Regions from separate parts of the Planctobacterium sp. AWH2_060 genome, predicted to be linked through region 2. Evidence: predicted binding sites of a transcription regulator. Region 2 holds the regulator's gene; each other region holds the start of a gene.
What was found. The regulator sigma-54, encoded in region 2, starts transcription at its own class of promoters, with help from an activator protein. The targets are predictions, from matches to a motif close to GTTGGCACGNNNNTNGNNT.
Positions count from the first base shown of each region.

Region 1 (7,429 bases), 2.1 Mb from region 2:
TGTCAGATTCACGTTGGATTGCTCCAAAGCTGAAGAATTGATATCACCGAAAGTACCAGTGGTAGCCTCACCGGCCAGGGCTTCGCCGGACAAGATACTCTCTTTCCAGGAAGCGTTACCGTTTTGGGTCAGTCCCTGTTCGTTAGAAAAGCGCGCTAACGCAATACGGCTGATGGGCTCTGATGTACCATTAGAGAAGGTGGCACGTACCAGACCATCAGGACCGATATCAATACCGGTTAATCGGCCAACGGGCAAACCATCCTGTTCCAGCGAGGTCACTTCAAAAGAAGACGCAAATTGGGTGGGTTCGTTATCGCCAATTCCGTTAGTATCTAAATTGAAGTTGATTGCTAGTGTTTGAGCAGTATCAGCCCCAGAAGTCAGTCCTGTCAGTTGAACTGTAGTTGGTAACAAAATATCACCTGCCGTCCCTGTTGGCAAAGAACTGCCATCTGCGGCCTGTATCTCAGTGAAGTCACCGCTGGAATTAAAAACAAGTCTTGTTCCCCAAACACCGGTGGTTCCTGGTGTGTCGTTGGGTCCGGTCAAGGTTTGACCAAATCCAACATAATTCTGATCAACACCTGCTACAGGTCCAGCATTTGGGCCAGTTGGATCAGCGGGTACTGTTCCATCCGGGTTGGTGTAGTCGTAAAATTCACCATCCACAGATGTGACAACTAACCATTCATTACCAGCCGCGTTTTCATCTTTGATGAAATAAAAAGTCTGAATATGGGATTCACCTAGTGAATCATATACCGTTATTGATGTGGAAGCGTTGTAGGTGTTCGTGTCGTTGGGATTAAAATCATTTGGATCAAGTGCCGGATCACCCGCTGGCAGGTTCATTCTTAAATCGACCTCTGACGTGGGCGATGGATTACCAGATGAATCAGGTATTTGTACCGGTTCGGCAGTACTCAGCGCGATAGAAGATGATGTACCATCACTATTAACCGGGAAGCCTAACAGGTTGTCACCTTGAGAGTTAACCACAAAGTTATCTTCATCCAGTTTAAACTGACCTGCTCGGGTATAGGTAAAATCCTGAGATGCAATATCCGGTACAGTAACAAAAAAGCCGTTACCCGTTATCGCCAAATCCAGCGCAGTGTTAGTAAACTGCAAGCTCCCCTGGCTAAACTGTTGGGCAACTTCTTGTGTCACTACACCGTCCCCCACTTTAGTACGACCGCCGCCGAGTAGAGACGATGCAAATACATCACCAAATTCGGCACGTGATTCTTTGAATCCCACGGTGTTAACATTGGCAATGTTGTTTGCCGTGGTATCCAGATCTTTTTGAGCGGCAGCGACACCACTCAGGGCTATATTAAATGACATTGCTCGTTCTCCTGTTAATTAGCCGACATTTATAATATCTGATAGGCGGATACTCTCATCACCCGCCAGATTGAGTACCACGCCAGATGTACCGGCACCTGCCAGGCTGACGCTTTCAACTCTTCGATTAATTCCATAAGGGATAGATTCTGTTTGACCATTCACCTCACCCTCTATTTTTATTTTGTAGGATCCGGGCGGCAGGATATTGCCTGCGTCGTCAGTACCGTCCCAGCCAAACTCGATATTACCTGCCTGTTGGCTACCCACATCAATGGTGCGCAACACTTGGCCAATGTTATCTTCTATGATGATTTTCATATCTTTAACATTTTCAGCGGCAACCGCTGTTCCGGTCACCTGGGCATTCATCTGCACATTCAGTTGCGTGTTCAAGCCATCAACCGTGCCCGTAGCTTCTACTTTGTATTTTCCGCGTGGCATGTGATTACCATCAGCGTCAGTGCCATCCCAACCAAAGGAGATTGCCCCGGCATCGTGATTGCCGCCGTCAATTTCCCGTACAACCTCGCCGTACTCGTTAAGGATCTGAATTTTCATGTCCTCTACAGGCGCATCAGCGATAATGGCACCACTAACAGCGCCATCCTGCCAGGTAGTACCTACACTGGATTCGGTTAACACGGTTTGTCCAATCAAACTGGTTGCCTGTAAGGCCTGATTGGAATTCATGGAAGCAGCAAACTCATCAAATTTATCGTTTAGCTGCGATAAACTGTCAGCCATAGTAAAACTGGTCATCTGCGCCACCATCTGGTCGTTATCTACCGGTTTGGTGGGATCCTGCATCGCCAGTTGTTCTGTTAACAATGAAAAGAAGTCTTCCTGAGTTAATTGAGAATTGGCGTTTGGATCGGCAACAGGAACACTTTCTTCCTGCCAATAGAGACCATCATTCAATATTCTGTCACTGATAGCGTCCATATTATTCTCCTATCGACCCTGTCCCAGCATCATGACCCGACGAAAGATACGTTTTGTGGTATCTGCCACCTGAACATTCGCTTCATAAGCTTTAGATGCGGATAACATATCCGCCATGGATTCCACAACATTGACGTTGGGTTTAAATATGTAGCCATCTTCGTTGGCCATGGGGTGATTCGGTGAATATTCCATTTGCAGTGGCTTTTGACTTTCCACTACACCGAGAACATTAACTTTTGTCCCAAGAGGCGATTGTGCGTCAGTGGCGTTTTTCATCTCGGCGGCAAACACCGCATGTCTGGCCTTATAGGTCTCGCCGTACGAGGAACTGACGCTGTTAGCATTAGCCACATTACTGGCGGTGGTATTTAAACGGATACCTTCTGCATGCATGCCTGAGGATGCAATATCCATGACATTAAATAAACTCATTATTGCTGCCCTCCGGTCAGTGCTTTTTTCATACCTTTAAACTTGCCATCCAAGAACTGCAGACTGGCCTGATAACGCAGGCCATTATCCAGGAAAGAGTTCTTTTCAATCTGCGCTTCAACTGTGTTGCCATCGCCGGTATCAGGTTGTGTAGGTACCCGAAAGGTGATCAAGCGGTCACTTTGCATCTGGCCTTCGATGTGCCCACTGGAAGTACGGTTCAAATGCATGCGTTGTTCGTACGATGCACTTTTCATAGCTTCCTGAAAATTAATATCGCGGGCCTTATAACCAGGCGTATTTTGATTCGCCAGATTACCGGCGATCAGCTCCATCCGATCCTGCCGAACAGACACAGCGCGATGATGCAATGCGGTTAACTTGTCTAAACTGATGGCCATGATTTTTCTCCACAGCGTCAAAAAACTTACGGTGAAGTCAAAGCAAGGCACATGCCAAAAATGAGATTATGAAGATATTTATTTCGGAATACTGAACTGAGTCAGTTGCATTTAGCTGTTTACTCAGCCAATCAATAGCTGTACCGGATCACTTGCGGGTATAGTAAAGTCCGGGGTTGCAGCGGATCATGTTAAAATCAGAAGAGAGCCCCGCCATGGATTCAGACGCACCCAAGAACAGTACACCATCTTTATTCAGTACCGTGGCAATCTTTTGTAAAATGGCACTCTTTACTTCCGGTGCGAAGTAAATCAACACATTGCGGCAAAACACCATATCGAAGCGGCCAAGATTTGCATAGCTGTCCAACAGATTGAGTTGACGGAAATTGACCATCCGGGTTATTTCCGGCTTGATGCGCTTATTGCCTTCTGGCGTGTCTTCAAAAAAATGGCGTTTGCGTTCATCGGATAAGCCTCGCGACAACGAAAGGTTATCATAAGTGGCGTCTTTGCATTTCTTTAGCATTTCTGTAGACAAATCTGTTCCAGTTATCTGCACGCCTGGAAACCGACTGTTTTGTTTTTGATATTCTGCCGCCGCCATCGCGATTGAGTATGGCTCCTGTCCAGATGACGCAGCAGCGCACCATATCTTTATTGGCTGGCGATTATCAGCAAATTTAGCAAACAGCTCTTTATTGAGCAGTTCAAATGGATAGCGATCCCTGAACCACAGGGTTTCATTGGTGGTCATGGCATCAATCGCATCATCGCGTAAACCGCGATTGCGACCATTAATAATATCATTAACCACCTGACTGAGAGACGGCTCTTCATATTTGCGCATTAATGGTGCCAGACGACTACGCACCAGATACTGCTTATTGGGGCCCAAAACGATGCCGCAACAGCGCTCCAGAAACTCACTGAATAGCGTATAATCGTCTTCACTTAAGGTTTTATTTACCACCGACCATTATTCCGTAGCAGATTTATCCAGCCATTTTTTAACTGCAGTGGCCAATTCATCTGGGTGAAATTTTGCGATAAAATCATCAGCCCCAACTTTCTTAACCATGGCCTGGTTGAACACCCCACTTAAAGATGTGTGCAACACAACATGTAACTTGGCCAACTCCGGCGTACTTTTAATTTCAGCTGTCAGGGTATAGCCATCCATCTCAGGCATTTCAATATCACTGACAATGACCCCAACTTTGTCGGTAACATCGCCGGTTTCAGATGCAATCTCTTTTAATCGCTCAAGGGCTTCGCGACCATCTTTTGCCGCTTCAATCTCAAGGCCAAGAGACGACAACGCCTTCTTAACCTGACTGCGTGCTACAGAAGAATCGTCGGCGATAAAAATAATTTTGTTATCCAGACTGGCATCGTGCTTGGCCAATTCTTCCACCATGTCATCTCTAACCACTTCTCTGGCCGGGGCTATCTCATTGAGTATTTTTTCCACATCGAGAATTTCAATCAGCTCACCATCAACCTCTGTTACAGCTGTTAAATAGCTCGCTTTTCCCGCACCTTCTGGCGGTGGTAATATCGCTTCCCAGTTGATGTTAATGATGCGTTCTACTGATCCCACCAAAAAGCCCTGAACAGAACGGTTATATTCTGCAATGACAATAAAGCTGTTTTTGATATCTTCAATTTTTCTGCCGCCAGTGGCCATGCTCATATCAATAACAGAAATGGTTTGCCCCCGAATGTGCGCCACACCGCGCACCAGCGCATTGAGTTTTGGCATCGAAGTGAGTGGCGGGCATTGCAGTACTTCTCTTACTTTAAATACGTTTATGCCGTAGCGTTGCCGGTTATTCAACTTGAACAGCAGTAACTCAAGTCGATTTTGACCCACCAGCTGAGTTCGTTGGTTTACAGAATCTAAAATTCCCGCCATATAGCACCTCTAATTAATCCAATCAGGCACGATATTTGATTATCTAAATCACGTGATTGAAATTTATCCGCACAGCGTTATTTTTTTGACGCTGTCTAATGTTTTTAGAAATTGTCTTTAAGCATAGCCAAATTGGAAGAAAGTGAACATGAAAAATTTCGCCAACATCAAGAAAACTCTAAAACTTTCCCTAGTGGGATGGTTTATAACAACCAATATAGCGGCTGCGCAAGAAAAACATTTAATGCATGACCTGGTCAAAGAGACCGCTGAAATTTACGTTTATCAAAACGCTGACGTAGAAAACATCAATGATGTCGAGATAACGATCCGCGACGTCGATGAGCGAGTACACATACCAGTTTGCCCTGTTGATCTGGTTGCTAGTAGCAGTACACAGTCTTTGCAGCAATCCAATATCACAGTGAAAATCAGTTGCCCCAGCAACGGCTGGTTTTACTACATGAGTGCACAGGTTACTGAAATGCAGGAAGTGGTTGTTGTGTCAGACACGATTTCACCTGGTACTCTGCTAACAGAAAGTAATTTAACTATCGAGAAGATTGATAAACGCCGTTTACGTGGCGGCACATTTAGCGATAAAAGCCAAGTTATCGGAGCCAGATTAAAACGCCGGACGCGTGATGGCAGCCCGGTTACAGCAAACATGTTATGCTTTGTCTGTAAAGGCGATGCTATAGTAATTACCGCTAAACTGAGCGGTCTGGAAATTAAAACCAGCGGCATAGCGCTTCAGGACGGTAACATTGGCGATACTATATCAGTGAAAAATCGCCGCTCCAAGAAACAAATTGAAGCACAAGTCGCTAATGTCAACGAAGTTAAGGTGCATATCTGATTCGTCTCTTTTTCATGGGGTCAGAGTTGTTGAAACTTGCAGATTTGCAGTTTGCTTTCAACAACTCTGACCCCATGAAGTTATTGATTTTGTAGAGACTTTTTGGTGCTCATGGATTACACTTAAATCATTGATATCCGATGCACAAAAAAAAAGCGATATTGTAGGATTTTTATTAAAGTTAACTGTGTCAATGCCGATACACTAACTGAGGGTATCAAAAGTATTGGAATTTAATCATGGCTATTAACAATGTAAACGGTGCTGGCCAGAAACCGCAGTTGGAGAGTCAACGACTCAACCAGCAGCAGACTCAACAAGGCCAGAATGCAAATACAGCACAACAGGCAAACACTGCTGCTGCGACTCCGCGTCAGGATTCAGTGTCCTTGACTCAGTCTGCGCAACAGCTTGCAAATGTGCAAAAGAAAGGCAGTGATGCACCTGTAAACCAGGACAAAGTTGACAAACTTAAAGCAGCAATTCAAAACGGTTCATATAAGATCGACGCAGAGCAATTGGCTTCTAAGATCTCTAAAGCCGAGTCTGAGCTGTTTGGTTTATCTAAAGGCTAATGAATGTCAGACATGACTAAAGCACTTACACAACAAATTTCATTGCTGCAGGCTCTGAAAGAAAAGCTTGACGACGAGCTGGAATTAATTGTTGCCCGTAATGCTGATGGTCTGCTGACATTGGTTAATGAGAAGTCAGAGCTTCTGGAAAAAATCGCTGAGAATGATCAGCTGTTAAAATCAGAAAAATCATCATCTGGTGGACTTTCAGAAGAACAACAGCAGTTAGCTGAAAACGGCAAAGCCCTGTTATTACAATGCCAACATCAGACCGATGTTAATGCGCTGGCCGTCGAGAAAAACCAGATCCGCTTACAGCATTTGCGCAATGTTATGCTGGCAACGCGCAATAAAGAATCCATGACCTACACCAACAAAGGTAAAACCCAGGGCGGAATGCTGGGCAGCGGCGTGAAAGCTTAATCCCTTATCTTTTCTTAGTTCTTTTTTGTATTCCAACAATGCCTAATTAGTTATCTAGCACATTCGTCAGTAATAAACTCGATCTCTGAATACAACCCCAAAAAAAACCTCCAAAACAGGAGGCTTTTAAAATGGAATACTTTTCAAGGAATGAAGGTGATTAATAATAAATCACTTCTTTAACCTTTCTTGGTCGCGCCGTTGACAGGTAAATGTCGTAAACTTTCTGGAAATCCAGAGAAAGCTCGGTGGCGTAAACATCATCACCGACCGGATAGGATTTGACCACCTCGGCCCCGCGAATAACACCTTCAACTGAAGCTTTTAAATCATTATCCCTCAACACCAGGTTCGCTAGTGACTGTTCGGTATCAATTCGCTGTCCATACACTTGTTCTGCTAACTCTTTGTAGGCATCCAACTTCGACGCTTTGATGGCCATCAGCATTTTGACGGAATCATTACCGCCCATTTGAGAACTGATGGGCGCGTATCCCACAGCTGTCAATACCGGATAAGATTC
Region 1 is NZ_JBSWTG010000001.1:2,445,476-2,452,904, forward strand. It holds gene flgE (flagellar hook protein FlgE) at 1-1,350, opposite strand, end outside; gene ACXAD8_RS10440 (FlgD immunoglobulin-like domain containing protein) at 1,369-2,295, opposite strand; gene flgC (flagellar basal body rod protein FlgC) at 2,305-2,730, opposite strand; gene flgB (flagellar basal body rod protein FlgB) at 2,730-3,131, opposite strand; gene ACXAD8_RS10455 (CheR family methyltransferase) at 3,280-4,104, opposite strand; gene ACXAD8_RS10460 (chemotaxis protein CheV) at 4,111-5,049, opposite strand; gene flgA (flagellar basal body P-ring formation chaperone FlgA) at 5,198-5,908, shown strand; gene flgM (flagellar biosynthesis anti-sigma factor FlgM) at 6,148-6,483, shown strand; gene flgN (flagellar export chaperone FlgN) at 6,496-6,906, shown strand; gene ACXAD8_RS10480 (LPP20 family lipoprotein) at 7,067-7,429, opposite strand, start outside.
Region 1: a site for sigma-54 is predicted at 3,172-3,190, ahead of flgB (flagellar basal body rod protein FlgB). Genes of this name have one in related genera too.

Region 2 (7,429 bases):
CGATATGGCGTTGGGCAATATCATCGGCTCAAATATCTTTAACATCCTGGCGGTAATGGCTATGCCAGGCCTTATTGCACCGGGTCTTATCGATGCCAATGCGGCGAATCGCGATATTCACGTAATGCTGGTGTTCACGGTTCTGCTGTTACTATTCAGTTTCGGTTTACGCGGTGTGCGCAAAATAACCCGCTGGGAAGGTGGTGTCCTGGTGGCCGGTTACCTGGGTTACATCACCTATTTATTTGTCGCTTAAGTGAGTCTGATTGCAATGAAAGTTGATACCACACAGCTCATTTCCTCTGCTAATCGGGTATTGGAGATTGAGCTGGAAGCAATCCAGAATCTCAAAAATGCCTTTGATGAACACTTTGTGCAGGCCTGTCAGTTAATGATGGGCTGTAAGGGCAAGGTGGTCGTAACCGGCATGGGCAAATCCGGACATATAGCCAACAAGATTGCCGCCACCTTGGCCAGTACAGGCACCCCGGCCTTTTTTATGCACCCGGGCGAAGCCGGTCACGGTGACCTGGGCATGCTCAGTAAAGACGATGTTTTACTGGCAATCTCCAATTCCGGAGAAACTTCTGAAGTGGTATCTCTGTTGCCAGTGGTAAAAAGACTCGGTATTAAAATCATCGCAATGACCCGTTCTGCGGAATCTGCGATGGGCCGTTATGCCGACATTCACCTGTCCATTGCCGTTCCACAGGAAGCCTGCTCATTAGGTTTGGCTCCTACCTCCAGTACCAGTGTCACTTTGGTTTTGGGCGACGCACTGGCCATTGCCCTGCTGGATGCTAAGAACTTTACCGCTGAAGAATTCGCCTTATCCCATCCCAGTGGTTCGCTGGGTAAAAAGCTACTGCTGAAACTGGAAGACATCATGCACACCGGCGATCGGGTGCCTGTGGTGCAATCCGGCAGCACAGTGCGGGATACCCTAATGGTAATCACCCAAAAAAGCCTGGGCCTGGCTGGTATAGTAGATGAGCAGGGAAAACTACTTGGCGTATTTACCGATGGCGACTTGCGTAGAGTCATCGATGCCAGAAAAGACGTCCATGCCACTATTATTAACGAAGTCATGACTAAAAACTGCTACACGGCTCGCAAAGACATGCTAGTAGCAGAAGCTCTCAGCCAAATGGAAAGTCGCAACATAAGCGGACTTATAGTGGTGGACGAGGAGCAACGCCCTATTGGCGCGCTTAATATGTTAGACATGATCAAGTCAGGGGTTGTGTAATGAGTAAAGTTCAAACCCTATATGGTGACCTGCAAAAATCGCTTCTGGAGCAAATGCAACAGATAAAACTACTCGCTTGTGATGTTGATGGTGTCTTTAGTGATGGTCGTATTTACATGGGCAATCAAGGCGAAGAGCTCAAAGCCTTTCACACCAAAGACGGTTACGGCCTGAAAGCGCTAATGGCCGCCGGAGTTGAGGTTGCCATTATTACTGGTCGTAAGTCTAAGATAGTGTCCGACCGTTTTTCAGCGTTGGGGGTTAGGCATATTATTCAGGGTGAAGAGCAGAAAAAAACAGCCCTGCAAAAGTTGCAGTCTCAATTGAATATCCCGCCACAGGCCACGGCATCGATTGGCGACGATCTGCCCGACACTGGCATGTTTGAATTATCCGCAATCAAAGTAGCGCCCGCAGATGCCCACCCGACAGTGCTGGCCTTGTGTAATTATCAAACTAAGGTTTCCGGAGGATTCGGTTGCGTCAGAGAGCTATGTGATTTGATTTTATTGAGTCAGGGAAAATTACAAGGAATACTGGCGAGTAGCGTATGAGCCGCATTCATATCAGCATTGGCTTATTGTTTATTGTGTTGCTGGCGCTTTATGTCAACATGATTGCCGATGACAACACGCCGCAAGCCATTGATGACACGCCCGAAGCCTGGAATCCCAATTATCAGGCCCGCAATATGAAAAGTACTTTGTACAACGACTCTGGCAGCGTCAACCACGAGGTTTTTGCCTCTTCCATGGAACATTATGATATTTTGGGTTTTACCCTGTTTGAGAACCCGGAATACACCATTTACACCGATGAAACCGAGTCTCCCTGGCAAATAGTTGCCAAAGAAGGAACGCTATATAGCGACCAACGTATTGAACTTGAGCAAAATGTCCTTATCAAAAGCCTTAATCAGGATGATTTTGTACAAACTATCGAAACCAGCTTTGTCGAAATTGATTTGCTCAACAAGACCGCCAAATCAAATAATCCCGTCACCATAACAGGTCCGGATTTTGTGATAGAAAGCAACGGGTTAACTGTCAATCTGCTGACCCGAAAATTGGAACTAAAAGACCATGTTAAAACGATTTATCAACAACCTGTTGCCCATTAGCAGCCTGTGCGTGCTGCTTTCATTTCCGGTTTGGGCAGGCAAAGACGACTTTAAACTTCCGATTGAGGTTGATTCAAAGTCTCAGTTCGTGGATGGTAAGCGCAAAACTTCGGTATTTAAAGAAGACGTTCATGTGCGTCAGGGCACCCTGTCTATCAATGCCGACGAAGTGAGAGTGTCCGCTGAAGCGGGCAAAGGCAAAGAAATTTTTATTGCCTTGGGCAAGCCTGCTGTGTATTCGCAAACCATGGATGATGGCAGTAAGATCACTGCCAAAGCCGAAGAAATCCGCTACGTGGTCGAGTTTCGCACCTTAGAGCTAAATGGTGCTGCAGAACTTTATCAGGACACCAGTATGGTGAAAGGTGAAAAGATCAGCTTTAATTTAGAGAAAGAACAATTGATCGCAGGTAGTAACGAAGCCGATGGAAGAGTGACTACCGTTTTTCAGACCGACGATAAAAATTAACGCGCAACCCAACAAGGAAAACCATTTCAGTGCCCACGTTATACGCGAATAATCTGGCAAAATCCTATAAAAGTCGTCAGGTAGTGCGCGATGTCAGCATCGAAGTCAGCACCGGCCAGATAGTCGGCTTGCTCGGTCCTAACGGCGCAGGTAAAACCACCACCTTTTATATGATTGTGGGTCTCGTACCTTTAGACAAGGGCGAGATTTTCATCGACCAGCATCAGCTAACCCTACAACCCATGCACGTTCGCGCTCGACACGGCATTGGCTACCTGCCACAGGAATCTTCAATATTCAGAAAACTCAGTGTTTTTCAAAACCTGATGGCTATTTTGCAAATGCGCAAAGAACTGGACAATGAGCAACGGGAAGAGCTGGCAGACGAATTGCTGGATGAGTTTAATTTAAATCACATTCGACATAATTTAGGAATGAGTCTGTCCGGTGGTGAGCGGCGCAGAGTAGAAATTGCCCGCGCTTTGGCAGCCAATCCACAATTTATTTTGTTGGATGAACCCTTCGCAGGCGTTGACCCAATTTCTGTTAATGATATAAAGAAGATCATTCATCATTTGCGAGACAGAGGAATTGGGGTATTGATCACTGACCACAATGTAAGAGAAACTCTGGACGTATGTGAACAGGCCTATATTGTCAGTCATGGTCAGGTAATCGCAGAAGGCGAACCAGAAACAGTTTTAGCAAATCAGCAAGTAAGAGATGTATACCTGGGTGAGCAATTCAGGCTATAGTAACACTAACAATAATCTATTGATTGGGGCACAATTACCCTGAGCACTGGAGTCGGAAACTACCATTTTTAATGAAGCCGTCTTTACAACTAAAATTTAGCCAACAGCTAACAATGACCCCTCAATTGCAGCAAGCTATTCGCCTGCTGCAACTGTCGACGCTCGACCTGCAACAAGAAATTCAGGACGCGCTGGACGCAAACCCTCTGCTGGAAGTGGATGAAAATACCGAATCCAGTAGCGATGAAGGGCTAGAGTTATTAAAAGAGCCTAAATCAGCAGAATTGAATGGCGCCGACAGCGACAACGAATTCAGTGGTTCCGATGGCATGGACTCCAGCGATGCTCTGGAGAAAAACGACTTACCAGACGAGCTTCCCATAGACAGCACCTGGGACGAATATTACAGCGCCTCTTCAGCGCCCGCTTCATCAGGCGGAGTGGGTCCGGATGACGACCAGGTATATCAGGGCGAAACCAGCGAATCCATTCAGGACCATTTGCTGTGGCAATTGCATTTAACCCCTTTCAGTGAAACCGACGAAGCCATCGCGCTTGCGATCATCGATTCTATCGACGAATCCGGCTATCTGAGGATGTCGGTAGAAGAAATTCTCGAAAGCCTCAACGACGAAGAAATTGAACTGGACGAAGTAGAATGTGTCAGAAAACGCATTCAGCACTTCGATCCTCTGGGCTCAGGCTCACTGACTCCGCAAGAATGTTTGCTGGTTCAGTTAGGACAATACCCCAATGACACCCCCTGGTTGAAGGAAGCAAAATCACTGTTGTGCGACTTTTCCGATCTGCTGATGGCAAAGGATTTTCGCACCCTGATCAGAAAATCAAAACTGCGCGAAGAGCAGTTAAAAGAAGTGCTAAAACTGCTGCAAACCTTGAATCCTCATCCAGGTGCCACATTAAACAATAAAGAGCCAGATTATGTCATTCCTGATGTATCAGTGATGAAGAAATCCGGTCGCTGGATTGTGGAACTCAACCCCGATGCCGTGCCTAAGCTGAATATTAATCAGCAGTACGCGGCCATGAGTCGGGGCAGCAAAAACAGTGCTGATGGACAGTTTATTCGCTCACACATGCAGGAAGCCAAGTGGTTTATCAAAAGCATTGAAAGCCGCAACGAAACCTTGCTAAAAGTTGCCAATTGTATTGTGCAGCAACAACACGGTTTCTTTGAGCATGGTCCGGAAATGATGAAACCCATGGTACTCAACGACGTCGCTGAAATGGTAGATATGCACGAGTCCACAATTTCCCGTGTGACCACTCAAAAGTACATGCATACGCCACGGGGTATTTTTGAGCTTAAATACTTCTTTTCCAGTCATGTGGCCACGGAAAATGGTGGTGAGTGTTCCTCCACGGCCATCCGGGCATTGATTAAGAAATTGGTGGCAGCTGAGAATCAAGCCAAGCCACTGAGTGATAGCAAAATTGCGCAATTGTTAGCCGACCAAGGCATTATGGTAGCCCGGCGAACCATTGCAAAATACCGGGAATCACTCTCGATTCCTCCATCTAACCAACGTAAGAGTCTGTTATAGACTTCCCTACAGAAGGACGACCAATTATGCAAATAAACTTATCAGGTCATCACGTCGAAATCACCGATTCTCTTCGCGATTATGTCGATACAAAATTCACAAAGCTGGAACGACATTTTGATCACATAAACAATGTATATGTCATCTTAAACGTTGAAAAACTCAATCAAAAAGCTGAAGCAACTTTACACCTTGACGGTGGCGAGGTTTTTGCCACCTCTGAACACAGAGACATGTACGCCGCCATCGACTCCCTCATCGACAAGCTCGACAGGCAGGTAATCAAGCATAAAGAAAAGCTCAAGAGCCATTAAGGGAGTTTAATAAGGGATGGAAATCAAAGACATCCTTTCTCAGGACTGCACGCGCTGTGCAGTCCCCATCACCAGCAAAAAACGCGCATTGCAAATCATCAGCTTAGTCGCCAGCGAAAAACTCAGCGAACTGACCGAAGAAGATGTGCTGAACAGTCTGCTTTGTCGCGAAAAGATGGGCAGCACCGGCATCGGCAATGGCATTGCTATCCCCCACGGTCGGGTTGAAGGTCTGAGTAGTCCTTTGGCTATTGTACTCACCTGCTCGCCTGGTATAGAATTTGACGCAATCGACAATCAACCTGTTGATATATTTTTTGCGATTTTGGTACCCGTTGAGCAAACCGAGGGGCACTTGCAAACTCTCGCCCGTATAGCTCAAAAACTCAGTGACAAAGAGGTCACCAAAGTAATTCGCAATTGCCATTCAGACAACGCATTATATGAAGCACTGGTATGAAACTAATTGTGATCAGCGGACGGTCCGGCTCAGGAAAGTCTGTGGTATTGAGGGCACTGGAAGATCTTGGTTATTATTGTGTAGATAACCTTCCGGTTAGCATGTTACCAACACTGACCCACGCGGTTGTCAGTGAATACGACCAGATTGCCGTCAGTATCGACGTGCGAAACTTGCCTAAAGATCCCGAGCAGCTCACTGAAAATCTCGATTTTCTGCCCAATAAAACGGATCTCACCATCATCTACCTGGATGCCAGTGATGATATTCTGGTGAAACGCTACAGCGAAACCCGTCGTCTGCATCCGTTGTCTAAAAACAATATTTCCCTGGCAGATGCCATCGTTAAGGAACGAGAGTTATTGGTTCCGATCTACGAAAGAGCAGACCTGCATATTGATACCGATAAACTGTCGATTCATCAATTGGCCGAGCTGGTGCGGGAACGAATTTTAGGTAAGAAGTCCTCACGCCTGGTGCTGGTATTTGAGTCCTTTGGCTTTAAAAATGGTATTCCGAAAGACGCAGACTATGTTTTTGATGTTCGCTTTTTACCCAACCCACACTGGATACCAGAACTCAAACCCTATTCAGGAAAAGACGCGCCGGTAGCACAGTACCTGACAGCACAGCCCATAGTAAATAAAGTGGTTGGACAGTTCCAAAACCTGATAGAAACCTGGCTACCCCACCTTGAAAGAAACAACCGCAGTTATGTTACTGTCGCCATAGGCTGTACCGGTGGTCAGCACCGCTCAGTGTTTATTGCCGAAACGCTGGCCAACTATTTTTCAGTTTCCCACCCTGACGTACAAATCAGACACCGAGATCTGGACGAGTGAATAAAGCAGAACGAACGCTAACCATCACCAATAAATTAGGTCTTCACGCCAGAGCCGCCACCGAATTGGTGAAGCTGGCCGCATCATTTTCCGCGACCATTATGCTGCATAAAGATGGCAAAAGTGCCTCTGCCGACAGCGTATTGGGATTGATGATGTTGGAAGGCTCACAAAACAAACAAGTGAAAGTCATTTGTGAAGGCGCTGATGCTGAACCAGCATTAGAAGCCGTATCAGCTCTGTTTTCCGCCCGCTTTAACGAAGCTGAGTAGTGTTTCACAATATTTAAACCTGGATTGTGATTTGTTTCATTAGTAGATATCCAGCAGCCACTTATTGCTATAAACTATAATAAACGAACAATACCAATGACCTGAGTATACAGAACGCTAATCTGTATAGGACCGTCAGGTTGTTAATGGAAATCAGTTCATCGTATAAATAAGGAGTGTCGATTAGTGCCGGGAACACCTTACCTAAATCTGCAAACTAACGATTTAGCCGGGATCGGTACAGCTTTCTACACCCTTATCACAGCTCTCAATTGCGCATCTAAGTTTCCATTTATCCAGCCAGCTCACTTTCACAGGGCAACCATTAAGCTGACTCTTATCTTCAAAGGAGCGTGCTAATGGAACAAAACAAACTGGAACAG
Region 2 is NZ_JBSWTG010000001.1:4,504,139-4,511,567, reverse strand. It holds gene ACXAD8_RS19405 (calcium/sodium antiporter) at 1-256, shown strand, start outside; gene ACXAD8_RS19400 (KpsF/GutQ family sugar-phosphate isomerase) at 272-1,249, shown strand; gene kdsC (3-deoxy-manno-octulosonate-8-phosphatase KdsC) at 1,249-1,803, shown strand; gene lptC (LPS export ABC transporter periplasmic protein LptC) at 1,800-2,369, shown strand; gene lptA (lipopolysaccharide transport periplasmic protein LptA) at 2,332-2,838, shown strand; gene lptB (LPS export ABC transporter ATP-binding protein) at 2,868-3,593, shown strand; gene ACXAD8_RS19375 (RNA polymerase factor sigma-54) at 3,665-5,158, shown strand; gene hpf (ribosome hibernation promoting factor) at 5,185-5,472, shown strand; gene ptsN (PTS IIA-like nitrogen regulatory protein PtsN) at 5,489-5,932, shown strand; gene rapZ (RNase adapter RapZ) at 5,929-6,774, shown strand; gene ACXAD8_RS19355 (HPr family phosphocarrier protein) at 6,771-7,046, shown strand; gene mgtE (magnesium transporter) at 7,406-7,429, shown strand, end outside.

Region 3 (7,429 bases), 2.5 Mb from region 2:
CCGGGATCCTGTCTGCTTCCTCGGCAGTCTCTGCTGCGTCATCCAAATCTGTTTCAGCCATTAACTCATCGGCTAAGTCATCCGGGATCCTGTCTGCTTCCTCGGCAGTCTCTGCTGCGGCGTCATCCAAATCTGTTTCAGCCATTAACTCATCGGCTAAATCATCCGGGATCCTGTCGGCTTCCTCGGCAGTCTCTGCTGCGTCATCCAAATCTGTTTCAGCCATTAACTCATCGGCTAAATCATCCGGGATCCGGTCTGCTTCCTCGGCAGTCTCTGCGGCGTCATCCAAATCTGTTTCAGCCATTAACTCATCGGCTAAATCATCTGGGATCTTGTCTGCTTCTTCAGCAGTGTCTGCGGCGTCATCGACATCCAGTTCGGCCAACAACTCATCTGCTAAATCATCCTGAGTGCTGTCTGGTTCTGAGGAGACCTCTTCATTGTCATCGACACCCAATTCAGCCAATAACTCATCCGCTAAATCATCCTGAGTGTTGTCAGGTTCCGCAGATATTTCTTCATCGTCATCAACTCCCAGTTCGGCTAATAGCTCATCCGCTAGCTCATCCTGCGTGTTGTCAGGTTCCGCAGATATTTCTTCATCGTCATCAACTCCCAGTTCGGCTAATAGCTCATCCGCGAGATCATCCTGCGTGCTGTCTGGCTCTGCAGAATCTTCTTCATCGTCATCAACTCCCAGTTCGGCCAATAGCTCATCCGCGAGGTCATCCTGAGTACTGTCAGCCTCATCGTTGACTTCCTCAATACCCAGTTCAGCCAGTAATTCATCTGCCAATTCATCTTGCACAGATTCAACATCGGTATCTGGTTGGTTAGCAACTATGGTGTCTAATTCGTCTTCTGGAGCAACGAGTTCGTCACTGTCTTCAGCAAACAAATCATCTGGTTCAGACTCATCTGATATCTCGTTTTCATCACCGAAAACTTCGTCATCACCAAAGACCTGATCATCACCAAATGCCTGCTCTGGTTCGTCAATGGCGACATCCGGATCACCGGGTTTTTTATCCGGAGCATCCTGTAGCTCTTCGGTTAACTCGTCGGTTATGTTATCCAGTTGCTCATTTTGCTGTTCGATACTGTCTTCTAATTTTTCAACGGCATCGTCATTTAACAGGCTGTCATCACTAATACCCAATACTTCTTCGGCATCAAATTCGTCAGCCTGCTGTTTTTCCAGAACTTTATTTGCTGGCGCTGGCTCAGACTCAACTTGCTCCTCAGGTTCTGCTTCAGGCTCCGCTGCAACTTCGGATTCAACGTCACTGTCAGTGGCAGCCTCGACAATATCATCGATACTCTCTTCGATTTCATCAAAGTCACTTCCAGCTTCGTCCAATAAATCATCCAGATCGCCAACGTCATCGTCAGCCACCTCTTCACTGAATTCATCCAGAATGTCGTCGGGCATCTCTTCGGCTTCAGATAATTCCACTGAATCGGATTCGCTTTCATCTGATGCAAACAAATCATCCAGATCATCTTGATCCAATAAGCCGCCATCAGATTCACCAAACTCATCATCATCCGACACCAGCATGTCGTCATCGACTTCATCAAAGCTGCCCATCTCTTCTTCGAGAACTTTATCCAGCGAGTCATCCAGCTCTTCGGCAAATTCGTCCTGCAATAGATCATCATCACCAAACAGATCATCATCAGCCCAGTCATCGTCTCCAGCATCATCTATGGTGTCCGTTGACAACTCATCCAGAACATCGGTTTCTTCGCTAATTTTACTGGCAACTTCAGGGGCCGGTGCTGGCGCAGCGGTCTCAATGGCTGGTGCATCATCTCCCTTGCGTTTTAACAGGAACATGGTCATGCCCGCCAATGCAGACAGTGTCAATACCAGGGAAGCAATAATAATGAAGATGTCGGAGGTGAAGAACGACAAGTCTAGTGACTTCTCCTCTTCAGGTTTGGGGGTTAACAGCTCCAGCATTTCTTGCTGGATTTGCAACATCTGTGATTGTTCTATTTGATCTTGGCTGGCCCGCTCTCTTAACTGATCAATTTCCTGATTCACTGTATCAAGGCGATCAAAGATCTTGCGATTTTCATCTAATAAGGATTCGACGCTGGTGATAGACTCGGCAAATTGTTGCCGGATAGCATTGAATTGGGCTTGTTGTTCTTCGTTAATTCGATTGAGTCGAGATTCAATTTCGGTTTTAGTTTCGGCCAGATCATCCCGGTTCACCAATTTAACCGGAGGTTTCAGGTTTACCAAAGACTGTCCAGGTTGCGACTCGGGAGACCAGGCATCATCATCCTGTTCAGATTTGATTTTGGCATTTTGCGCATCAATGCGCGCTATGTAGCGCTCCGATGGCAAGCGCAGCATAGCGCCGTTTTTCAGCGTATTAAGATTATCAGTGGCAAACGCCTCTTTATTGAGTTCATAAATGGCCACCATTACCTGATAGATACTCAGGTTTTTATTCTTTCGGTATCGGTCAGCAATACGCCATAAAGTATCGTCCGAGTCTATCGGACCATAAGTTGCACCAGAGTATTGTTCGGTTGAGTTCTTTGCCCCGCGAATTTCAATCAACTGGTCTGCAGGCTGTTGTGCGGTTGCACTAAAGGAGCTGGAGAAAATTAACAGAAGAAAAGTAATTATGTTGACGCAGTGACGGGCATTTCGAGCCTTTTGCTGCCCGCCTGTCCTGAAGTTAGATTTGTATCCTGAATATAATATACGCACTTAGGTACTTTGCCGTCTTGATTTTATAATATTCGTCAATTTTTTGTTGTTTGTTCTATGACTTATGCCAAAGACTTGGTTAACCGGCATGAGACTGCAAGACTCATACCTAACTATAAACCAGATACAACGAGCAAGCCAATCCCCAACGGAGATCAGTTACTGATTACACTTCACCGATAATACAGTATTCATTTGGTGAGGACAGCAAAAATCAGATTTAATGCCAGTTATTGCAAGTCATCGGCGGTGGCGAAAAAAACTTAAATAAAATAAGTAGTTGCGGAAACGGAAAAAGCAGGATTATGAAAAACGAAGAAGGCCAGCCGGGACAACTGGCCCTTATAAGAATTACAAATAGTCCCTGATTAAGACTTCTGCAATCTGGATACTGTTGGTGGCTGCACCTTTACGCACGTTGTCCGAAACAACCCACAGGTTAAGTCCATTGGGATGGGTAATATCCTGACGCACACGGCCAACAAACACCTCATCTTTGCCACTGGCATTTCCCACCTGAGTCGGAAAGTCTTCACGGTTTTCGAGCAATACCACGCCAGGGGCTTCACGCAAGACCGCTTTGGCTTGCTCAACGTCCATGGGTTGTTGCGTTTCAAGGTGTACCGCTTCACCATGTCCATAAAACACCGGCACTCGCACGGCCGTTGCGTTAACCAGAATGCTTTCATCACCCATAATTTTTTGAGTTTCCCAGCTCATTTTCATTTCTTCCTTGGTGTAATCATTATCCAGGAAGACATCAATTTGCGGGATACTGTTAAATGCAATCTGACGGCTGAAGTTCTCTACCTTTACTTCGCGACCATTTAATAAATCAGCGGTCTGCTTTGCCAGCTCATCCATAGCCGACTTACCAGCTCCTGAAACCGACTGATAGGTAGCAACATTGATTCGGGTAATACCAAATTGATCATGGATGGGTTTTAACGCCACCAGCATGCCAATTGTAGAACAGTTGGGGTTCGCAATAATATTGCGGTTTCTGAAATCAGCGATAGCATGTGGATTGACTTCCGGCACCACCAAGGGAATGTCTGGCTCGTAACGGAAATGTGAAGTGTTATCAATAACCACACAGCCTTGCTCTGCCGCAATAGGTGCATACTTTGCGGAAATGCTACCACCCGCAGAAAAGAAGCCAATTTGTACCTGCGTCCAATCAAATGTGTCCGCATCTTGCACCGTAATCTCTTCGCCCTTAAATGTAATGGTACTACCGGCACTGCGTGCACTGGCCAGGGGATAAAGATTATTGATTGGAAATCCGCGTTCTTCGAGAATCTCAATCATGTTTTTGCCCACCAGACCGGTGGCGCCTAAAACGGCAACATCAAATGCGCGAGACATTTATTTTTTACTCCAGTTATGTTGTTCAGGCCGCTTATTCGGCCAGTTTAAAACCAAGTCCGTAGATTGCCTGTGTCAGCAAAGAATTTCCAGTATTTACTTGCACACTGGAAAATTCTCTTCGAATACCATAGTGCTTTCGGCTATATCTGAAAGATTCATCATCATGAACCTTGCTTCTGAAATTTGCTGTATCAGTTTCAATGTCATAAACCTGTGAGACCAGATTATTAAAACAAGCTTCCTTACTGCCGTCGGCTTCAGACAATTGCAGTTCCGATTTGCCATCAAAAGAAACCTCAGGCAAATAGTCCCACATGCTCTTTGCTGGCCAGTTAAATCGCTGCGCCGCAAAGTTATAAATCATATCAGTACCACGCACCTTTCCTTCCAGGGTATGCCCTGCAATATGCTGTGTGGCAAAGTCCGTTTTTTGAGCCAGCTTAAAATCTATAGACGGCTCGTTTTCCCAGACATCAAAGACACTAAAAAAAGGTTTTCCTTGGTGCAATAATTGCTGCAACGCCTGATTATCCACCACTTCACCGCGGCAAGCATTGACTAAAATCTGGTGAGGTTTTAACGAAGCCAATACCGCTTCATTGAACATATGCAATGTAGGCCAACGTCCAGTTGTTACCAATGGGGTGTGTAAACTGATCACATCACAGTCAAGAATTTCCGCCAGTGCCACCATGGGACGAAGATCGCCAGCAGCCTGTAATGGCGGATCACATAACAAAACTTCAAAGCCCAGATGCACAGCCCGTTCAGCAAGTGCGCTGCCCACATGACCGGCCCCTACGATCCCCAGTTTTTTTCCGCTTAATGACATGCTGTGTTTTGCTGCGAGAGACAAAATTCCGGCTATCACGTACTCAGCTACGGCGATGGCATTGCAACCTGCCGCGGAATAAGCCTCAATGCCGCGACTTTTCAGAAGTTCAAGATCCATATGATCGGTGCCTGCCGTTGCCGTGGCCACCAGGCGCAGCTTTTTAGCCTGTTGCAATAAATCGGAGGTAACTTTGGTGGTTGAGCGAATAAACAGGGCTTCAGCCTCTGTTAGTTGCTCAGCACTCAGTTGGTTTCCTGAAAACCAGGTGACATCAGCCACATCATCGAAAAACGCTTCCCCATAGGTCAGCGTATCTTCACAAAATATTTTCACTGGGGATTTCTGCTTTGTAAAAACAAAAATTATCGCATGACGCGAGACAGGAAAAAACCCAAACAACCTAATTGGCAACGCCGTACATTAAGTTGTCTGGGTTATTGGCGGGACTAGAAGTTCAGGATCTCGACACTGTTACTGTTGAAATCGAACTTATTAATTTTGCCGCATTGCGCGAAGTGGTTATTGCTACTGTATGGTGTGCCGGATTGTTGAATATTATTTTCCCAACCCTGACCATTTTTCACATAAGCTTTCACTTCAAACCAACCATTAACACTGTTACTACAATCCATTTGTACGTCCAGCATCCAGTAGTGCTGTCCCCAGGTGTTCAAAGGCTCTTCGCCAAAACCGTCCACGGCGACTGTTTTAACTGCTCCCCATGAAGAAGGCCAAACATCAGTAGTCCAATCCATCGCTGTACCTTCGGCATAGCTATTCTGTCCGGCTTCGACACCATACCAATCCAGATAAGATTCGTTCGCTTTCCATGGCGCAGTGGTGCTGTTACGCAAATTGTTGTGAGTGATCGACATAGCACATTCAAAATTATTAGTCTGGCAGTTACGCCCTAAAGTATTGTTGGCATAGTCGTGGTCGATGCCACCGCGAATAAACATATCCTGACCACTTTGCGTTTGCGCCCCAATAAAGATCACGGTGCGTTGCCAGTCGCCATTGTTGCCCTGTGTAATCTTAGCGTTTTTGTGAATGGCAAAAGCATCCCAGGCCGCAACATTAGTATTGATAGTACCATCGCCATTGACGGTAATGGTTTCTCCGGAACAGCTACTGCTATCCTGAGACAACTCGCCTTTTAACACGTTACAATACACGCCTGGGTCCATTTGAGTATTGATGGTGGCGCTCATGCTGTAACCTTCTTTGTTGATTGCCACATGGCCAGAATTTCCTCGACCAAAAGCAATCTGGTTATTACCATTATCCCACCAGTCAGTAGTTACCCAGTTATCATTAACATTGTTGCGAAAATCCACACCACCGGCAATGTAACTCCAGCGATGCTCACACTTCCAGTTACTACCATAACACTCCAGATTGCCATTGTTGTGCACTGGCACTGATGGACCGCCTGCATCGGTATCGCCATGGAAATCATAGCTGGACATCACCTTGGGATAACCATAGGGCCAGGCCAACATAAATACATTAGCTAAATCGTATAGTCTGCCATCTTCAAAGGTAATGACATTACCGGCACCACCATGGCCACGTTGATTGTCGTGGTTATCCACAAATACCACCGCCTGATAACTGGGCAAAAATCCCCAGGCTTCACCAAAATTACTTAACCAGGACAGCTGACCATTGCGGAAGGTATTACCTAATTGGGTACTGTATTTAAATTCGGTAACCAGGCCCGTTCCAGTGTATTCAGAGGCTGATATAGCTTCGCCGCCTTGATCGATTACTTCCTGAAACACCAAAGGAGAGCCGTTTACTTTAGATAAAACACCCTGAATATCTCCCACTGACATATGTTTGGAAGCATCAAAGCGAAAACCAGAAACCCCCAGACCGGTCAGATAGTTAAGATATCCAGCCAATGTATCCTGTACATAGCCATCGCTGGTGTCCAGATCGGGTAATCCCACTAATTCACAGTTTTGAACACGCCAGCGGTCATTACCGTAATCTTCCGGATTAATCGTACAAGTGGCGTGAAAGTCTTGTGGGCCATAATTTGGAAATTGTTTATTGCCGTAACTGCTGCCAGCGACCCCGGTGCCGCTACCGGCGGCCATGTGGTTGATCACCGCATCCACATAAATGCCCACGCCTTGAGCATTACAACGGTTTACCATGTCTATAAACTCTGCTTCTGAACCACCGCGGCTTTGAAGCTGATAACTTACCGGTTGATATCGGGTCCACCATTGACCACCCTGAATATGTTCATTAGGTGGCGATACCTGTACCGCTGAATAACCTTTAGGTCCCAAAAAGGTTTCACACTCTGTCGCTACATCTGACCAGCTCCATTCAAATAGATGCACAAATGTCGTATCTGCATTGGCTGCATTAGCCGTTATAGTTGAAGCGACTCCAAGTGCCAGAGCCGTTTTGATTGCGTTCATATACCCTCCAGTTATTGTTACATTTTATTAACACACGATTAACAACCTGGC
Region 3 is NZ_JBSWTG010000001.1:1,962,629-1,970,057, forward strand. It holds gene ACXAD8_RS08350 (FimV/HubP family polar landmark protein) at 1-2,581, opposite strand, end outside; gene ACXAD8_RS08355 (aspartate-semialdehyde dehydrogenase) at 3,086-4,102, opposite strand; gene ACXAD8_RS08360 (4-phosphoerythronate dehydrogenase) at 4,137-5,273, opposite strand; gene ACXAD8_RS08365 (alpha-amylase) at 5,387-7,378, opposite strand.
Region 3: a site for sigma-54 is predicted at 2,859-2,877, ahead of ACXAD8_RS08350 (FimV/HubP family polar landmark protein). Genes of this name have one in related genera too.

Region 4 (7,429 bases), 4.5 Mb from region 2:
GTGGCACCGTTGTCACCATGCGCAATGCCGACAATCAAAAAGAGGTTTTAGAAAACGCCACGGTCCTTATCAAAGATAACCGCATTGTGGCGGTGGGCGCAGAAGCCGATGTCATTATTCCTAAAAACGCTTTGCAACTGAACGCAAAGGGAAAAACCATTATTCCTGGTCTGATTGATGCCCACGCCCATGGCAGTCAGGGCAGTGAAGAAATCATTCCACAGCAAAACTGGGAAATGTACTCGCTGTTGGCCTTTGGTGTAACCACTATTCACGATCCATCCAACGACACGACTGAAATTTTCGCGGCTTCCGAATTGCAAAAAGCCGGTAAAATCGTCGCCCCCAGAATCTACTCTACTGGCACTATCTTGTATGGCGCAGAAGCGCTGGGATACAAAGCCATAGTCAACAACTACGAAGATGCCCTGTTCCATCTTCAGCGTTTAAAAGACGTAGGTGCAATTTCAGTAAAGAGTTACAACCAGCCAGCCCGCTCTCAGCGTCAGCAGATACTGGCGGCAGCACAGGAGCTGGGCATGATGGTGGTGCCTGAAGGCGGCGGTAAATTGCAGCAAAACCTCAGCATGATGATAGATGGTCATACCGGACTTGAGCACTCGTTACCTATTGCCCGTGGATACTCTGACCTGACCCAGCTTTGGTCTGCCACTAAATTTGGTTATACCCCCACCTTTGTGGTGTCGTATGGCGGCATGATGGGGGAAGAGTACTTCTACGATCGCACTGAAGTCTGGAAAAACCCGCGCCTGTTGCGTTACACCCCCAGCTATTTGCTGGATGAGCGCTCAATCCGTCGTCCAACAGCACCGGATAATCAATATAACCATGTAGCTGTCGCCGAATATGCCAAAGAGCTACGCGATAACGGTGTGGGTGTGCATATCGGTGCCCACGGTCAGCGCGAAGGTCTGGCAGCTCACTGGGAAATGTGGATCATGAACCAAGGTGGATTCAGTGCCTGGGAAGCCTTGCGCGGTGCGACAATTGACGGTGCAAAGCACCTGGGTATGGATAAGGATATCGGCAGTATCGAAACCGGAAAACTGGCGGATCTAGTGGTCATTGAAGGTGATGTACTGAGTGATATCCGCCTGAGTGAAATGGTGCAATACACCATCATTAATGGTCGGGTTTTTGATGCGGCCACCATGAGTGAGTTTGGCAAAAAAGGTAAACGCAATAAATTCTTCTTTGAAGATGATAATGAAGCCTTTATGCCGGAAGCCACCAGAGCCGCCATCGAAGCCAAATCAGAACGTCATCATTGGGTGCATTAAGCCCAATTTAAGAAAGCTTACTAAACAAAAATCCAGTTCCCAGAGCTGGATTTTTTTATACTCGCATCGAAGTTGGCAACACCTTTATGCCAATCTTCAGGTTTTATTCTGCATTTATCCAGGAGGGCTGTGAGCCGTTTTTAACAACTTGGTATAAACCGGAACCATCGACATTGATAATATGGATATCATATAAACCTTCAACATTATCAGAGACAAAAGCTATTTTCGCGCCGTCAGGAGACCATACAGGATCCCAATCAGACAATTCATTATTGGTCAAACGCCTTTCATTTTCCCCATCAATATCCATTACATAAATTTCTCTATTGCCATCTCTGTCTGACATAAAAGCAACGTGTTTTCCATCAGGGGAAACCTCCGGATGCCAATCTTCAGCATCATTGTTTGTCAGTGTTATGATATTGCTTCCATCTCGATTTGCTATGCTTATTTCACTGGCTCCGGTTTTAGAGTGAAAAACTATTCTCCCATCAGGCATGAAAGACGCTCCTCCCCCGCTCAGCCCCTTAATTTGTTTTTGCTCACTTCCATCGGCATTCATAATCCAAATCTCTTCGTGTGTACTACCACCCTGGCTTTTTTTGTTTCTCGAGAACAGAATATGTCGGCCGTCTGGCGACCACGAAGGGGCAGCATCCCATACGTTTTTATCTGTAGTTAGCCTAACAACATTATTGCCGTCAATATTGGCCGTATGAATAGACCAGGTTTTGTAGCCATCATATTTTCCATAGAAAGCGAACTTGCTTCCATCAGGCGAAACAACCGGGTAACCATCTGACAATGTGTAACTGGCTAATTTGGTTCTCTTTTTTCCAGCAATATCAGTAGAAAAAATCTCACGACTTTTTCCTTCAAAAGACGAGTAAATAAGGGCGTAAGAATCAGCCTCTGATGCTTGAGCCTGGGAGACAAATAAAAACGACAAAGCCACTAACCTCAAAAAACTGTGGTCACGGTGGTCAAATTTGAAAATTTTGTTCATTTTAGTCCTTACGAAACCAGCATTAGTTTTGACAGCTAAGAAATCAAAACTATTACTGTTAAATTAAGCGAAGAGTTTAAATTGTTCGAACCCAAAAAGTCTCTGCTACCTGACGTGAAAAACACGCTACTGGTCTGAATAAAAAGGAAAGCGATGCCGTTGTCTTTTAGGACATTTCATAATTTTCTGTTTTGTAGAATCCAATGCAATCCAATCTATATTGTGCTCCTGCTCTTTAAGGTGAGCGAAGTTTATAAGATAGGTGTCATTGTTTGAGTTTCGAAAGCGTTATAGCTCAATACTCTGGTCTGAGATTCTCAATAACTTGTGCGTCCACCCACATGATTTCCAAATCAGGCATCTTACAGCGGCGACAAAAAAACAAATATTTACCATCAGGGGTGACATTTGCCCCTCCGTCTTCACCTTCGGTGTTAATTTCCGGCCCCAGGTTAATGGCCTCTCCCCAGGAACCATCAGGTTTACGAAAGCTGACATACATGTCACTGGAACCAAAACCACCTTCCCGTTCACTGTCCCACATCAGGTAAGATTCATCCGGGGCAATAAAAGGATGAGCAGTCCATTTTCCAGAGTTAATCTGTTTGCCAAATGGTTTAGGCTCTTCGCGCTTACCATCCACCAGGCGAGAATAGCGAATCTGGCCATCACCGCTTCGGCTCATCTCATCGAACACATAAGTGTCATTGCTTGAGGCAGTCAAACGCATAATACGGAACGCTTCAAAGGCAGGGCCCAGGCTTTGCAATTCTGACCAGCCATCTGCTGTGCGTTGCAGATAGCGGAATCCTGAAAACATGGTGTTCCCATCAGGTGAAATCGACTTACCCATATGGAAATCCACTTCAGAAAGGGTCCACTTATTGTTTTTGGCAGTAAACACAAAGCGCTTGTTTTCGCCAGTTTCCAGCATACGTCTGCCAAAGTAGTACTGCGTCATATCTGGAGTAAAGCTTCCTCCCCAATCACGATATTCATCAGAGGGAACAGCAGGAGCGAACCGTTTTGGCGTTAAACCCGGTGGTGTTTGCCCTACATAGGGGCCTCCTAAAACAGAAGTTGAATCCTCGCAATAACTCTCATGACTAAATGTCATACCTGCAAGAAGAAGTAAAATTGATGTCCCAAGTGTTTTCATTATGCATCCATTTTTATTTTAATTTGACCATCAGTACACTACAGGCCACGGCGAGAGCATGAGCGTTCATTTATTAACCATCTCGTTGCAGCCCGCTAAAAATACGGTTTCCAGATACCTTTCTTCCATCAGGGCCATGCGTGTTTTTCGACGAACACTGGCTTTTCTGCTTTTATCTGCCTTAATCATGTTTTTGGCTATGTGTCTCAGACGAGCCAGGTTTTCTGCACCATTACCTCTGAATATCTGGCAATCGTCCTCTTTCATGGCCGTATCTAAAACCCAATGCAGGCTGGATTCTATTCCCCAGTGACCTCGCACTGCTTTGGCAAACTGCTCTGTAGTCAATGCTGCTGAGCTAATGTAGTAACGATATTCCAATGATGGTTTTTCGTCATTATGCTGATACCTGACAGCCATACCCATGCTTTTTAATCCTGTCCATTGAGAAAAATCCTCCGATAATTCAGAAGCATCAAGAACATGATATTCTCTGGCTTCAATACGCCCATGACCCTTTTCTATCTTAAGTGATTCAGAACCAACTCCGCGAAACGCCAGCTTTAATGCATCGTAAAGCTTTTTTTGATTGCCCTTAACCGCCAAAAGATATTCAGCGCCCTTGTTAACGATGGTCTTCGCTATGGCTTTTTGACAACCCATTGCATCAATCGTAATAAGACAACCTTTAATATCCAGCAGGTTAAGTAATTCGGGGATAGCGGTGATCTCATTGGATTTGGTGTCCGTCTTTATTTGCCCCATCACAACGCCATTTGCTGTCGCAAACGCACTCACCATATGGATCGCGGACTGGCGGTTCTCTCTGTTATAAGAGCTACGCAGTGTTTTTCCGTCTATGGCAACGACTTCACCATCGGTCAGGGTATTAACCTTTTGCATCCAGCCAATAAAGCTACGTTGTAACTGTTCCGGCTCAATACTGGAAATGATACGTGCAATGGTGTCATGAACAGGCAACCCTTCCCTGAATAAACCCAACCCCTGCAACCAGTTTAGTCTGGCATGACCAAAATCCTCAATGTCTTCCCAGCCTTCGCATCCGGTAATAACACCGCAAATGGATAAGAACAAAACATCGTACAAAGGATAGGTCACTTTAGCAGACTGGCGGGGATCGGTGACATCGGAAAAATGGTCAGCGAAAACATCAATATTCATCAAACTGGCTCCCAAAAGGGAGTATAAGATCACAATGATATGAACAGGTCCAGGAACATAAACGAAAACAGACTCAACTGCTCAATTTATGTTCGCGATCTCACCGTGCACTACAGGCAGATCGATAGAGTTAAATGAAAATCAGTTGGTTATACGATAAATTGAGGTGAGTTACAGGCTTTGTGCGCGCTAGTGTGTATTTGGAGTGGGCATATTCAGCTCTTCGCGTGATGGATAAAAAACTAGTAAACGAATACCGAGTTTGTGATGTGGATTTATTCAAAAATACGTATAAAACGAAAATTTCTTTCTCGATCTAAACAGAGATGGAATTTAGATAGTGCCTCGATATTGCTACTTCGAAGGAAAACTCCCCTTCCCCCGATAGCCTTAGACGGAAACAACAGAAGCCTCAAGCGCAGAGCCTGCCGATTCAGCCTATCTCGTGAAAAGGGCCAGATTTGTCCAGACTTTGTACTTAGCTTCGAGTGCCTTAGTACCAAACTTAAGATGACTCTGATTGTCAGAACTTTTGCCGCCCCCTAAAATCCATGTTTCTTTTAACTAAATTATTGTTATTTCCGCTAACTAATACTCAATTTAGTTAATCCATGCATCCAGCATTTTTTATAAAAGTATGAAATATATGGATTTTTTATGGTGGCACATCATATGCTTGTTATTCGCATTTGGGTTTAACGACTGTTTGTAATTTGGGTTTTTGGGAGAAGATCATGCCGGTAATACTAGAAGATAGACCAAGAGAACAGGTCAAAGAGGAAGTAATTGATGTTCTGATTTACAACTACAGTAGAGGAGTTTTTTCGAATGAAGCATTTGAGCGCAGACTCGACGCTGTCATTGATGCCAGCAGCAACACCGAGATGATGAAGGAAATTGAAGACTTAGACGCCGCTCCGGATAACCTGATTAAGCAACAAAGAGAAGAACGTTTTAATGTTAACTATTGCCATGAAGCAACTGAAGATGAAGATTGGATTATCAATGTCATGGGCGGAAGTGATCGAAGTGGGCAATGGGCCGTTCCTAAAAAACTTAATATTGTGAGTATCATGGGGGGCTCGACGATTGATTTTACTGACGCCCAATTCAGCACCCCCAAAGTTACCATCAACTCCATCGCCATAATGGGCGGCGACACCATTTATGTGCCAGAAAACGTCAATGTAGTTTGCAAAATTTTCTGCTTAATGGGGGGAATTGATAATAAGGCGCCTTCCGTTGCAAACAGAAACGCTCCAACCATTACCATAACTGGCTTCGCTCTTTTTGGCGGCTCTACTATTGAAGTTAGAAAAACAATCAAAGAGAAGTTTATTGCCTTTGCCAATCAAATGAAAACAGCGTTTGGCAAGGAACATCGCTGGTAAGATTTTTTGTGGCCTTAATCACAAATGCAACATTAGGTTCACATTCGCAAAAACATTGTTGTTGCCAATCTTCTGGTTGTCTCTGCCCTTTTAGCATATTTCGCAAAAAGGGCCAGATTTGTCCGGACTTCGAACTCAGCATCGAGTGCTTTTGAGCCAAATTAAAGGTGGGTGTCACCTTTAGAAATTCAGATACCTTTAGAAACTCTAAGAGAAAACTACATCAGATCACTTTTGTTTAAGTCCCGCGAATTATGAAAAGTCGCCAGACCCATGTAGGTTGGGCTTCAGTCAGACGGCAGTTGTTGAATCTGTCTACGGCGTCGAAAAAACGACCAACGGGGTTGGATTTGGTATTGCTGTTGGAATAAATTCCAACCTACAATCAACTTTCCAATACTAAAAAACCCGGTTAAAAGAACCGGGTTTTTACAAGCAAATTCGATGATGTTTACATCTTATCCAGGGTTTCTATACCCAGCAAATCCAGGCCGGTTGCAATGGTCTTTGCGGTAGCGGCTGCTAACATCAAACGACTCATCTTCACCTCTTCTGCCACATCAGATTTAAGCATAGGACACGCTTCATAGAAGGACATAAACAAGCTAGCCAACTCATACAAATAGGTACACAGAACATGAGGAGTGGCTTCTGATACAACCTGGTCCAGTGCTTCAACGAACTGACCCAGCTTTAATGCCAATGCCAGCTCTTGCTCTGCCTGCAGATTTACCGGGGCAGAAATCGTTTGCAGCTCGATACCGGCTTTTCTGAATATACTGACAATACGGGTGTAGGCATATTGCAGGTATGGTGCAGTATTCCCTTCAAAACTGAGCATGGTGTCCCAGTTAAAAATGTAGTCGGTGGTACGGTTTTTACTCAGATCAGCATACTTAACCGCGCCGATACCGATTTTGGCAGCAATGTCTTTACACTCATCTGCAGTCAGATCAGAATCGCGTTCAGCCACCAGCTTTTCGGCACGCTCAATGGCTTCATCCAGCAAGTCAGCTAATTTAATAGTGCCACCGGTACGGGTTTTGAACGGCTTACCGTCCTGGCCCAGCATCATGCCAAATGGGCAGTGCTCATAAGTGGTTTCCGGACGGCTAAAGCCCGCTTTGCGTCCCACGATTTCGGTTTGCTTAAAGTGTAGTGCCTGTCTGGCATCAGTGAAAATCAGGTTGCGATCTGCGCCTAAATCAAATGAGCGATAACGCATAGCAGCCAGATCCGTAGTGGAATATAAATAACCACCACCGGATTTTTGTACGATATAAACCGCAGGGTTGCCTTCCTTATCGGCCAGCTCTTCAATAAACACCACAACAGCGCCCTGGTCGTCAACCGCCAGCCCCTGCGCTTTCAGTTTACTAACCACATC
Region 4 is NZ_JBSWTG010000001.1:30,954-38,382, reverse strand. It holds gene ACXAD8_RS00165 (amidohydrolase family protein) at 1-1,301, shown strand, start outside; gene ACXAD8_RS00160 (TolB family protein) at 1,405-2,310, opposite strand; gene ACXAD8_RS00155 (TolB-like translocation protein) at 2,606-3,469, opposite strand; gene ACXAD8_RS00150 (ISAs1 family transposase) at 3,536-4,651, opposite strand; gene ACXAD8_RS00145 (LiaF domain-containing protein) at 5,386-6,042, shown strand; gene argS (arginine--tRNA ligase) at 6,494-7,429, opposite strand, start outside.
Region 4: a site for sigma-54 is predicted at 5,311-5,329, ahead of ACXAD8_RS00145 (LiaF domain-containing protein). Genes of this name have one in related genera too.